DNA from 2 places in the Desulfofarcimen acetoxidans DSM 771 genome. Region 2 is predicted to be linked to the other one. Evidence: predicted binding sites of a transcription regulator. Region 2 holds the regulator's gene; the other holds the start of a gene.
What was found. The regulator HrcA, encoded in region 2, represses chaperone genes, less so after heat shock. The targets are predictions, from matches to a motif close to TGTTAGCACTCNNNNNNNNNGAGTGCTAACA.
Positions count from the first base shown of each region.

Region 1: the regulator HrcA is predicted to act here: its motif matches at 2,823-2,853, upstream of groES (co-chaperone GroES).

Region 1 is NC_013216.1:3,578,274-3,584,432, forward strand. Features, by position in the region: gene DTOX_RS16340 (O-antigen ligase family protein) at 1-401, shown strand, start outside; gene groL (chaperonin GroEL) at 807-2,447, opposite strand; gene groES (co-chaperone GroES) at 2,507-2,791, opposite strand; gene fdhD (formate dehydrogenase accessory sulfurtransferase FdhD) at 3,180-3,962, shown strand; gene DTOX_RS16360 (TDT family transporter) at 4,040-5,101, opposite strand; gene DTOX_RS16365 (molybdopterin-binding protein) at 5,094-6,159, opposite strand, start outside.
Region 2 is NC_013216.1:3,419,564-3,425,722, forward strand. Features, by position in the region: gene dnaK (molecular chaperone DnaK) at 1-1,554, opposite strand, end outside; gene grpE (nucleotide exchange factor GrpE) at 1,593-2,207, opposite strand; gene DTOX_RS15635 (TCP-1/cpn60 chaperonin family protein) at 2,210-3,787, opposite strand; gene hrcA (heat-inducible transcriptional repressor HrcA) at 3,809-4,846, opposite strand; gene hemW (radical SAM family heme chaperone HemW) at 4,968-6,159, opposite strand, start outside.

The sequences.
Region 1 (6,159 bases), 160 kb from region 2:
CAGCCGCACTGCGTTTTGAGGAAAATGCCGGCAATGGCAGGGTTATGATATGGAAAGAAACGCTGAAGTTATTGCCCGCTCATTGGGCTTTTGGTCTTGGACCGGATCACTTGGGCTATGCCGGGTTGAAAACTAAGCACCAGCATCCCATTGACAAAGCGCACAACATATTTTTGGAAATAGCTATTACAATGGGGGTTTTTGCTCTTCTTTTCTACCTGGCATTTTTGTCTTTCTTCTTATCTTTATATAGAACTAAATATGGGTTAATGTATTTGGCTATGATACTGGCTTATATTATCCAGGGATTGTTTAGTATAGAGGTAGTTTTGATTATGCCTTTGTTTTGGATTGTGCTGGGATTCTCACTCAGGTATACGGCGGGGGAGAAAGAGGGATGATGTTTTGTTACTCTATAAATAGTAAATATCAGTATATACATCGCCTCTTGTTGTATAACAACTTGGGGCTTTACTTTTGGTCAGATAAGGACAAGTAATTCATTGACAATAAGCTTTGTTAGTGTTAATATGGTCAAGTCACTGCTCGGAAGGAGGTGAAAGTATTGACTAAAGAATTGATAAATGAGATCCTGGAGAGCGTTGGGCTGGAGAGAATTGAGGAGGAAGACAAATAAAAGCGGAGGCGGGATGGGCCTTCGGTTTTATAGTTATATTATACCAAGCCGGTAAAAAAGAAACCTCTCAAAAGTTCAATGAACTAATGAAAGGCCTCTAATCTAACGTTACCTTTTGGGCAACATGGATATTATAAAGTCTTAATTCTACAGGGCTTCAAGGCACTTATTACATCATGCCGCCCATGCCACCCATACCGCCCATGCCGCCCATGCCGGCCATAGCATCCTTACCCTCTTCAGGTTTCTCAGCTATCAGGGTTTCAGTGGTCAGAATCATAGCAGCAATGCTGGCAGCGTTCTGCAGGGCAGAGCGGGTAACTTTAGCCGGGTCCACAATACCGGCATCGATCATATTGACATATTCACCTGTCAAGGCGTTGAAACCTACACCGTTTTCGGAAACCTTAACTTTTTCCACCACAACTGAGCCTTCAAGACCTGCATTGTTGGCAATCTGGCGCAAGGGATCTTCCAGAGCGCGGCGAACAATATCAATACCGGATTTCTCGTCTAAATTAGCTGCTTCCATATCTACAAGATCAGGAATAATGCTTACATAAGCAACACCGCCACCGGACACGATACCTTCTTCCACGGCAGCCCTGGTAGCATTAAGAGCATCCTCAATGCGCAGCTTCTTCTCTTTCATTTCAACTTCAGTGGCAGCACCAACTTGGATTACGGCTACGCCGCCGGCCAGCTTTGCCAAACGCTCCTGGAGCTTCTCGCGGTCAAAGTCGGAAGTGCTTTCTTCGATCTGTGCCTTGATTTGGTTAACACGCTGTTTGATTTCATCCACACTGCCGGAACCGCCGACAATGATGGTTTCTTCTTTCTTAACTCTGACTCTGGAAGCTCTGCCGAGCATATCAATAGTAGCTTTATCCAGCTTTAAGCCGAGTTCTTCAGTAATCACCTGAGCACCGGTTAGAATAGCTATATCCTGCATCATGGCTTTGCGGCGATCACCGAAACCAGGAGCTTTCACTGCTACACAAGTGAAGGTTCCGCGCAGTTTATTGAGAACCAGAGTAGCCAGAGCTTCGCCTTCCAAATCTTCTGCAATGATCAAAAGCGCTTTGCCGGACTGAACCACTTTTTCCAAAATGGGCAGAATTTCCTGAATGGAGGAAATCTTCTTGTCTGTCAACAGTATGTAGGGCTCCTCCAAATCTGCTTCCATTTTATCAGTATCGGTAATCATATACGGAGAAATATAGCCGCGGTCAAAATTCATACCTTCCACTACATCTAAAGTGGTACCGATACCCTTGGATTCCTCAACAGTGATAACACCGTCTTTTCCTACTTTTTCCATGGCGTCGGCAATTAAATTACCGATAGTTTCATCATTAGCAGAAATTGAAGCAACCTGGGCAATAGCACCTTTGCTTTCAATCGGCTTGGAGCTGTTTTTAATAGCATCTACTGCTTTTTCCACAGCCTTCTCAATACCACGCTTGATAATCATCGGGTTGGCACCGGCAGTAACGTTTCTTAAGCCTTCGCGAACCATAGCTTGAGCCAGTACCGTAGCGGTTGTGGTACCGTCACCTGCTACATCGTTGGTTTTGGTAGCAACTTCTTTTACCAGCTGAGCGCCCATGTTTTCGAATACATCCGGCAGTTCAATCTCTCTGGCAATGGTGACACCGTCGTTGGTAATTGTCGGCGCACCGAATTTTTTATCAAGAACCACATTCCGGCCTTTCGGGCCAAGGGTTACACGTACAGCTTCGGCTAATTGATTGACTCCTTTTTCCAATGCTTTGCGGGCATCTTCGTTGAAGATAATTTGTTTTGCCATTTTATTTTGTACCTCCCTTTAAATTCGATATGATTATTTATGATTTATCCCCGTTTCAATTACTCAATTACGCCAAGAATGTCCATTTCACGAAGGATTAAATATTCTACATCGTCAATTTTGATTTCATTGCCGGCGTACTTGGAGAATAAAATTTCATCACCGACTTTTAAGTCCATTGGCACACGCTGGCCTGTTTCTAAAAGACGTCCACTCCCAACAGCTACAACCTCACCTTTCTGAGGCTTCTCCTTAGCTGTATCCGGAAGAACGATACCACTCTTTGTTACCTCTTCCTTTGCTGCAGGTTTTACTACAACCCGATCTCCTAAAGGTCTGATCATTTAAAACCCTCCTTATTATATTTATTCAAGTTGTTAGCACTCACTCACTATGAGTGCTAGTATTTACCCAAGTAATATAATATAGAATTAGAAAACCAAAAGCAAATTTTTTATTAGGCAAATAATAGGCATTTAAACCTGTTTAGATAAAATATTATCTTATTGCTTATATTTTCTCGCTCTATATAATTATTACTTGTGTTTACAATTATTATGGCAATATCTAGACATATTTTTTCCGCAAGTTTAGGTTTTTATACAGGTAATACCAAATATTTTTTCATGTTTTTCCACACTTGCCGAAGTATTCATTTCAGGGTAAAATATCTGCAGGTTAAAACAGCCGCAAGGCAATTAATCACTAAGACAATTTCCGGGGGGGTATGTTATGAAAAAAATAACCCTTAAGCTGCCTGTCACTAAGATCAATAACGGTATTGCAATTACTGAAAAAGATGCAGTGGCGCGTGAAACACCGCTTACCATTTTTCTAAACAACGGAGAATTTGTAACTCTCGTATGCTCACCGCAATATCTTTGCGAATTAGCCGTAGGATTTTTGTGTTCCGAAGGAATTTTAAGAAACAGACAGGATTTGACCGACATTAAACTGGAAGAAAATAAAGGAATTATTCTGGTCGAAACTGCTCAACCTGTATTAGAAGAAGAAAGGTTCATGCGGCGGTATATAACTTCCTGCTGCGGCAAAAGCAGATCGTCTTTCTATTTTATTAATGACGCGGCTACCGAACCGGTACACGGAAGCACCTGTGTTTCCGTGCAGCAAATCAGAATCTTAACAGACAAATTGGAAAACAAGGCTCAAGTATTCCGCACTACCGGAGGAACACATGGAGCAGCACTTTGTTCGGCAACAGAAATGCTGTTCTTTTACGAGGACATTGGAAGACATAATGCGGTAGACAAGCTTTTCGGCAAAGCTTTTTTCGAGTTGATTAATCTGGATGACAAAATTTTAGTTCTAAGCGGCCGCATTTCTTCAGAAATATTAATCAAAACAGCCAAAATGGGTATCCCTGTCATCATATCCCGCGCAGCACCCACCGATCTGGCCGTAAAAATGGCCGGAGAACTGGGTATTACTGTAGTCGGCTTTGCCAGGGGCAACAGGATGAATGTTTATACTCATCCTGACCGGATTCACCGCTAAACCGGTCAGTCCCTCCCCGCAAGAAAGTCGCCTTAAGCGCGACTTTCGAGCAGCCACAGGCACGTTGCTCAATATTCTCATAGGAAAACCTCTGACTTTATAACCCCTTTTATTGTTTTAACTAATACAACAAACCACAGAGTAAGCAATAAATATAAGCAAAAATATCCATAGCTTAAAACCGCTGAAGAATTTAAAACAGTTGAAACTAAATAAGTTGCACCTGTATATGCACCAAGTGGGAAAGTAAAAGCCCACCACGATAAGCTAAAAGGCAGGTTTTTTTGACTTAAATAATAGGATGTTAGTACCAGTGCACACATTAACCACCAAAAACCGAAACCCCAAAGAAAGAGAGCGCCTATATTAAGAACGGACTGAACATATTCTCCTAAAGTAGAAACACTAGCAGTACCAAGGTTTATTAGTGAAATCGTACCCACTCCAATAGGTCCTAAATTAATCCAAACAGTAGGTGCCAGCTTGCCGGGCAAAAGTGGACAACAAATAAACCTGTAAATACATATTACTTCTAATATTAGAAAAAGGAAAAACCCGCCGCTCCATGAAATATAATTAAAAACCAGCATTGATTGCTGCCACGAGATTGGCCAAAAAGGAATTAGTTTAGTACCGGCAACAGGTATCACGATTAAACTAACCGGCGGCATAAACCATGCGGGATTTATATTTTCTATTTTCACATCCTGGTTGATAAAATTCTGCAGCGGAATAATAATAGAACCTGGCAGTGCTATTAATACTCCGGTTAACCAAAAAGTTTTTGCTAACTGAATTGCAATATCTGCATTCATATAATGTATGCCGACAATCATTAAATCTACCGCTATAACTAAACAAGCTATCGGCATGGTAGCATAGAATTGGCCTGTAACAGCATCCTTAAAATCCAATGATGCTTCCTTTTTATATAACATAAATCTGAGTACCCACGGAATTAAAATTATCAGAAAAAAGAGCATAGTAAAAACCCAACTTATTATAGCCAATCTTTTTAGGAAAATACACTGCTCGGCATAAAGATAACTGTCTACGGCAACTATTCCCGTACCCATAACACAGGCAAACCAGGACGGTGAAAACTTTTGAATTATATATGATTTGGCCAACTTAATCACCCCGTACATCCATAGCAATATCGTGACTGCCGATTACTACAGTGGTTTCCAGTACTTCATCAAGGGGCCTATGCAGTTCTACCTGCACAGTTTCAGCAGCGTTAAAACCCTCACTGGTTCTAGGCACACGGAGCATCCCGTCGGCCCGCACCATGGACATAATTACTCCCGCACCGCGCGAAATGGGCGTGGCAATAATCTTTTCTCCCACCCGCCCCAGCTTAACCTGCACAAACTCCTCCAGGCCCAGAGGGGATACAAGTTTCCGGGAAACAATGGCTTCGGTTTTGGCTACCGGCGGGGGCAGCAGGCCCTGCTTTCTATAGATAATCGGTTTCAAAAATAAATCCATGCAGAGTATGGCAGATACAGGATAACCGGGCACTCCGATAACCGGTTTTCCCTTAATAACCCCGAGAATAGTTGGCTTACCAGGCTTTATGGCTACACCGTGCGTAACCATGACACCCAGTTCACTAATCAGACTGCTGGTAAAGTCCTCCCTGCCTGCAGACGATCCGGCATTAATAAGTAGAATATCCGCTTCTTCCACAGCGGACAGCATGGTTTTTTTCAATAAATCATAATCGTCCACCGTAATCTCACGCCTGATAGGAATACCGCCCCACTGACGCACCATGGCAGCCAAAACCCCGGTATTATACTCAATGATATCCCCCGGCTTTAACTCGCTGCCCGGCTGCACGAGTTCCGTGCCGGTTGGCATCAAGGCCACCTTAGGCCTGGCATGAACAGCTATTTCAGTTATACCTCCCGCCAGCACGCCACCTATATCGGCAGGCTTAATCTTATGGTTGCCCGGCAGAATCATTTCCGCAGCCACTATATCTTCACCCATCAGGCGCACATGCTGCCAGGGTGAAGCCTCAGCCATAATCTCTATAGTCTCATTATCCGGATAATTAACATCTTCTATCATAATAACCGCATCAAAATCTGGGGGTATTGGGTCACCTGTGTCCACCACAACAAAGTCCTGATCAACTTTCAGCTGCCTCGGAGAGGTTTCGGAAGCGCCGGTTGTTTTAGCCGCTAAT
Region 2 (6,159 bases):
TTCCGACTGATAAACCACGCTGTCGGCCTGGTTTCTCACTTCTACCTTCTCTTTAAACTTCTTATCCTCTTCAGCATGTTTTTCGGATTCCTGAACCATTTTTTCGATTTCCGAATCGGACAGGCCGCTGGAAGCGGTAATAACCATGCTCTGTTCTTTTCCGGTGCCTACATCCTTGGCTGAAACACTGACTATGCCGTTGGCGTCTATATCAAATTTAACCTCAATCTGAGGCACTCCGCGCGGCGCCGGAGGAATACCGGTCAACTGAAAGCGTCCCAGTGTCCTGTTCTGAGCCGCCATGGAGCGCTCACCCTGCAGCACGTGAATATCCACTGTGGTCTGGCCATCGGCTGCGGTAGAAAAAATCTGGCTCTTGGAAGTAGGAATAGTCGTGTTGCGCTCGATCAACCTGGTGAACACGCTGCCCAGGGTTTCAATACCCAGGGAAAGCGGTGTTACATCCAGCAGCACCACATCTTTGACTTCACCGGACATGACACCTGCTTGAATAGCCGCGCCCAGAGCCACACACTCGTCCGGGTTGATACCCTTGTGCGGCTCTTTGCCCAGGTACTTGCGGATAGCATCCTGCACGGCGGGAATTCTGGTAGAACCGCCCACCAGCAGCACTTTATCAATATTCTTAGGCTCCATACCGGCATCCTGCATAGCCTGCCTGGTCGGGCCCATGGTTTTTTCCACTAAATCAGCGGTCAGCTCGTCAAATTTGGCTCTGGTCAAATTCATATCCAGGTGCATGGGGCCTTCCGCACCGGCGGTAATAAAAGGCAGGTTGATATTGGTGGACATCACGCCGGACAGCTCGGTTTTGCCTTTTTCGGCGGCTTCCTTTAAACGCTGCAGGGCCATGCGGTCTTTGCGCAGGTCAATGCCATTCTGCTTTTTAAATTCTTCCGCCATATAATCAATGACTCTCTGGTCAAAATCATCACCGCCCAGACGGTTGTTGCCGCTGGTAGCCTTAACTTCAAAAACACCGTCACCCAGTTCCAGGATGGACACGTCAAAGGTACCGCCACCCAGGTCATAAACTAGAATAGTCTGATCTTCTTCTTTATCCAAACCGTAAGCCAGTGAAGCCGCGGTCGGCTCGTTGATAATGCGCAGCACATCCAAACCGGCGATTTTTCCGGCATCCTTGGTAGCCTGGCGCTGGGCATCAGTAAAATAAGCGGGTACGGTAATAACCGCCTGGGTTACCGTACCGCCCAGATATGCTTCCGCGTCAGCCTTTAATTTCTGCAGAATCATAGCTGAAATTTCCTGCGGGGTATAGTTTTTATCGTCAATCTTAACCTTGTAATCGGAACCCATATGGCGCTTAATAGAAGTCACCGTACGGTCAGGATTGGTTACTGCCTGGCGCTTGGCCACCTGTCCTACCAGACGCTCATCTGTTTTGGAAAAACCGACTACCGACGGGGTAGTGCGGGCGCCTTCCGCGTTGGCTATAACTACAGCTTCGCCGCCTTCCATAACAGCCACGCAGGAGTTAGTGGTTCCTAAATCTATACCTATAACTTTAGACATGATGAAAACCTCCTATAAACATTCTCTATATTTAATAATTAGACTGACTTAGCCACCTTAACCATCGCCGGTCTGATTACCTTATCCTTGAGCATATAGCCTCGCCGCAGTTCCGCTGCAACTGTATTATCGGGAAACTCAGACGTCTCTTCCTGCATTACTGCTTCGTGCTTGTTCGGGTCAAACTGCTCTCCGACCGCTTTAATGGGACAAAGGCCTTCTTTCCCCAGAACTTCGTTAAACTGCCTGTAAACCATTTTCATGCCCTCCATAAAAGACTCCTGAAAGGCTTCTTGATTGCCTTCCTTGACCTGAATACAGAGCGCCCGTTCAAAATTGTCCACTACCTGCAGTAGGTTAAGCAGCAGATGCTCTGTCACATACCTGGCCAAATCTTCTTTTTCCTGCTTGCTGCGGCGGCGGAAATTCTCGAAATCAGCCTGCATTCTGAGCAGTTTATCGTAATAATCCTGTGCCCTTACAGTCTGCTCCCGCAGCCTATCCTGCAAAACCTTGGGATCTGCCGAAGCTTGTTCATCCGGCTCGAGCACTTCCACTTCCGGCTCCACAGATTCCTGCTCCTCTTCATTTCCTTCCGCCAGGGTTTCCACAACCTGCTCCTCTTCCCTTGCTTCCTTGTCTTTAGTCACCATGCTCACCTCACCGTCATATCTGAAACACTGTTTAAATCTGGACTTTTATACTCTTTCATTTTAATAATGGTATCTATCCTCAAAATAGCCTCGGCAATTTCCCCCGCGGCTTTTAAAGCATAAGTTTTAACAGGCGCCGGATCTACCACTCCTAAAGCAAGCATATCAACCACCTGCCCGCTGTCGCAATGAACGGCCAGTGAAGTGCTGCCGCCGGCAGACTGGGCAGCCATAACATCCCCCAGCTTTTCCAAGGGGTTAAAGCCGGCATTGGCCACAATCTGGGCCAGCGGGCGCTGCAGTGCCTCTACTACGCAATCAATGCCATAAACAGCCATGCCGCTGACCTCGCCTCGCATTTTCTCCACCATGCGGGCGGCGGCCAGTTCCAGCGAGCCTCCCCCGGGAAGAATACCCCCCTTAACGGCTGCCTGCACGGCAGAAGCGGCATCTTTAGCAATACGCTCCCGCTCGCCCACCACTTCAGCGGTAGCCGCGCCAACCAGCACGGTGGCCAGCGGCTTGCCCTTGCCTTCCAAGATCCAGACCTGCTCCAGCAGCTCATCCTCCTGTACCCGCTCGGCTTCTCCCAGAAGTTTGACCAGCTGCTGCGGGTCTTTTTTCAGGCCGGTTCTTTTAATCATAACCGCTCCCGTGTGCTCGGCCACCTTGCGCAGCTCACTGTGAGCCACCCGCTGCACCACCATAACCCCGGTATCAGTCAACATTTCCTCAGCTATATCAGCTACTCCCCTGTCTGTAAGCACCAGCCCCACACCTAAAGAGATAATCTTTTGCAAATTGTTCTGAAATTCAGCCTGCAGTTCCAGGTAGTGCCGAAAACCCGCCTCTGTGGTCAGCGCTTCCTCTTCGATAGATTCCGCTTCCAGCGCGTCATCCAGCACCAATACCCGAACAGAACTTAAAACTCTGGGCATCTGCCGGTTCATAGCTTCCTTATTAATAATTACGCCCATAAAAACCTGGTTCAAAGCACCTTCTTCAGCCACCACGGCCTCTGACAGTTTAAAGGATTGCTTGAGCAGTTTTTCCCGGCCGATCAAACCGGCTGCCTCCACTACAAGTTCGGCAATATCCTCATGCTCACGCCCGGCTACCAAGGCAACCTGACGCAAAACCGGGTCAGTGAGGCTCTCCACCGCCCTGGTTTGCCCCTGCATGAAACTGAGAGCCCGCTTGATGCCGGCACGCAATCCCTCAATGACTCTGGCTGCCGGAACACCCTTGACTACCTGCTCAACACCTTTGCCCACCAAAGCACCGGCCAGCACGGCGGCAGTCGTGGTACCGTCTCCCACTTCCTCCTGCTGGGCCCTGGCTATATTGATCAGCATGCGGGCCGCCGGATGGTTGACTTCCATCATGGTCAGAATAGTAACACCGTCATTGGTAATCACTACATTACCGAATTTGTCGACCAGCATAGTATCCAGACCCCTGGGGCCCAGCGTGCTCTCCACTGACGAAGCTACCGCCCTGATAGCATCGGCATTGGTAATTAAGGCCGACAGTTTTTCATCAACTTCCGCTCCGGCACTGGCCTGCTGTTTGAGACTCAAAGCTGTTCCCCCCTGTGTTAATTAACCTCCGCGCAGCATTCTCTCCAGAGCATCGGATAAGCTTCTGGTTAAAAACTCCACCACGCTGACTGTCCTGGCATATTCCATCCTGGTAGGACCTATGATGCCGATACGTCCCATCATCTTACCGCCCATCTGGTAACCTGAAGTAACCATACTGCAGCCTTTAATTTCATCCTTATTGATTTCCCCACCGATGCGAACTGTCACTCCTTCATTAGACACATCAGACATCAAATCACATAAAAGCTGCTCTTGTTCCAAAAGGCTCAAAAGCGTTTTGACCTTATCAATATTTTGAAATTCAGGTTGATCTAAGATATTAAATACCCCGCCGAGGTAAATTTTATCCTTTTTTTCCACTGTCAAACTCTGTTCCATCAGTTCCATAGCCAGGTTCAGAACCTGCTTATGTACGGACAGTTCCATATAGATATCTCTGATCAGGCTAAGTTTGATACTCTCCATATTTTTGCCCTGTAATTTGGCATTTAAAACCTTTGAAATAATATCCAGATCACTTTGTTTGATATTTTCCGCCACTTCAATCATGCGGTGGTTAACTGTACCTGTATCCAACACCACCAGCACCATAGCCTGGGTGGGACTCATTAAGACCAGTTGTATATACTTAAAGGAGCTGACGCTTACACTGGGTATCAATACCAGGGATGTGTAATTGGTTAATTGAGTCAAAAGCTGTCCGGTGCGCTGTATAACCTGGCCGACATCTTTGACCTTCTTATCGTACTCGTCCAGAACAAGCTGCTCTGCTTCCTCACTCATTTTCTCGTTCTCCATCAGGTAATCTACATAATACCTGTAACCAAGATCAGAAGGTATTCGGCCGGATGAGGTATGAGGCTGTTCAATCAGGCCCATATCCTCCAAATCAGTCATTTCGTTGCGTATGGTAGCAGGGCTTACACCTAATTTGTACTTGCGGGCTATGGTTCGGGAACCCACCGGTTCGGCAGTCAATATATAATCTCTTATAATGGCCATGAGGATCCGTTGCTTTCTCTCATCCATCTTCATCCGGTTCACCCCCTTTGTTAGCACTCTATGCTGCTGAGTGCCAACCTTAATATAAAAAATAGCACTTGTAAAATTATTTGTCAAGAGTTTAGAATAAGTTAGTTTCATTTAGTTTATTCTCTTAGACAAACTCTCTGAAAACTATATTGGCCAAGGGGAGTCCCTCCTCTGTCAGCCGCAGGAAACCGTTTACTGTTTCTATTAAGCCAAGGCCGGTTAGTTTTCGGATCTGGCGGCTGTACAAGTCTTCCACTCTGACAGCAAAGCAGCGGGCAAAGGCTTCCAGGTCCAGACCATTTAACATTCTGAGTGCCAGGAAAATTGTTTCGGATATTTCTGTTTCCAGACTGATCACTTCACTGCTCTCCAATGGAAGTTGGCCGGCTGCCAGTTTTTCGGCGTAGGTTTTCAGATCACCGCTGTTGCTGCAGCGGATCTTATTTAAGTAGGAATGGGCTCCCGGCCCTATGCCCAAGTACTCACCGTGCTGCCAGTATAATATGTTATGGCGGCAGTATTTGTTCGAACGGGCAAAGTTGGATATTTCGTATTGCTCAAAGCCTGCTTCTTTAAGAAAGGTTCCGGCATACCGGTACATGGCCAGCTCGGCTTCCTCTGTGCAGGGTTCGATATGGCCAAGAGTTACCGATTTCTCCAGGGGAGTTCCCTCTTCCAACTGAAGTCCATATAGCGAAAGGTGCTGCGGATTCAGGTCAATTATTTGTTCCAAGCAGGTCTGCCAGCCCTGCATTGTCTGACCGGGAATGCCGAAAATCAAGTCCAGGTTGATATTGTCAAAACCCTGGCGGCGGGCCAGCTTTACAGCCTGCAGAGCCTCCTGAAAAGTGTGGATACGGCCCAACGTCTTTAACAACTGCGGTTGACATGCCTGTACACCCAGGCTCAAGCGGTTAACCCCGAATTCCCTAAAAAGCGCCAGGTTTTCTCCATTTACGGTTCCGGGGTTGGCTTCTGCCGTGAATTCGGCACCGGGAGCCAGGGGCAGGGAATGTCTGAGCGTTTTTAATATTACGCTTAACAGTGAAGCAGGCAAACAGGTAGGTGTTCCGCCTCCCAGAAAAACAGAGGTAAACACAGGAGCAGCAAATTCATCATAAGCATAATTTCCTAGAGCATCAAAAAATTTCTTACGGTTTTCCGTCTGGGAACTGCTCCGGAAAAGCTCCGCATACAAGTTTATTTCTCTTTGCAGGGCTGCCGAGTAGATTTCTGCGGCGGCATTTTCATAGGGATAGGAAATAAAATCACAGTAAAGGCATTTCCTTATGCAAAATGGGACATGTATATACAGT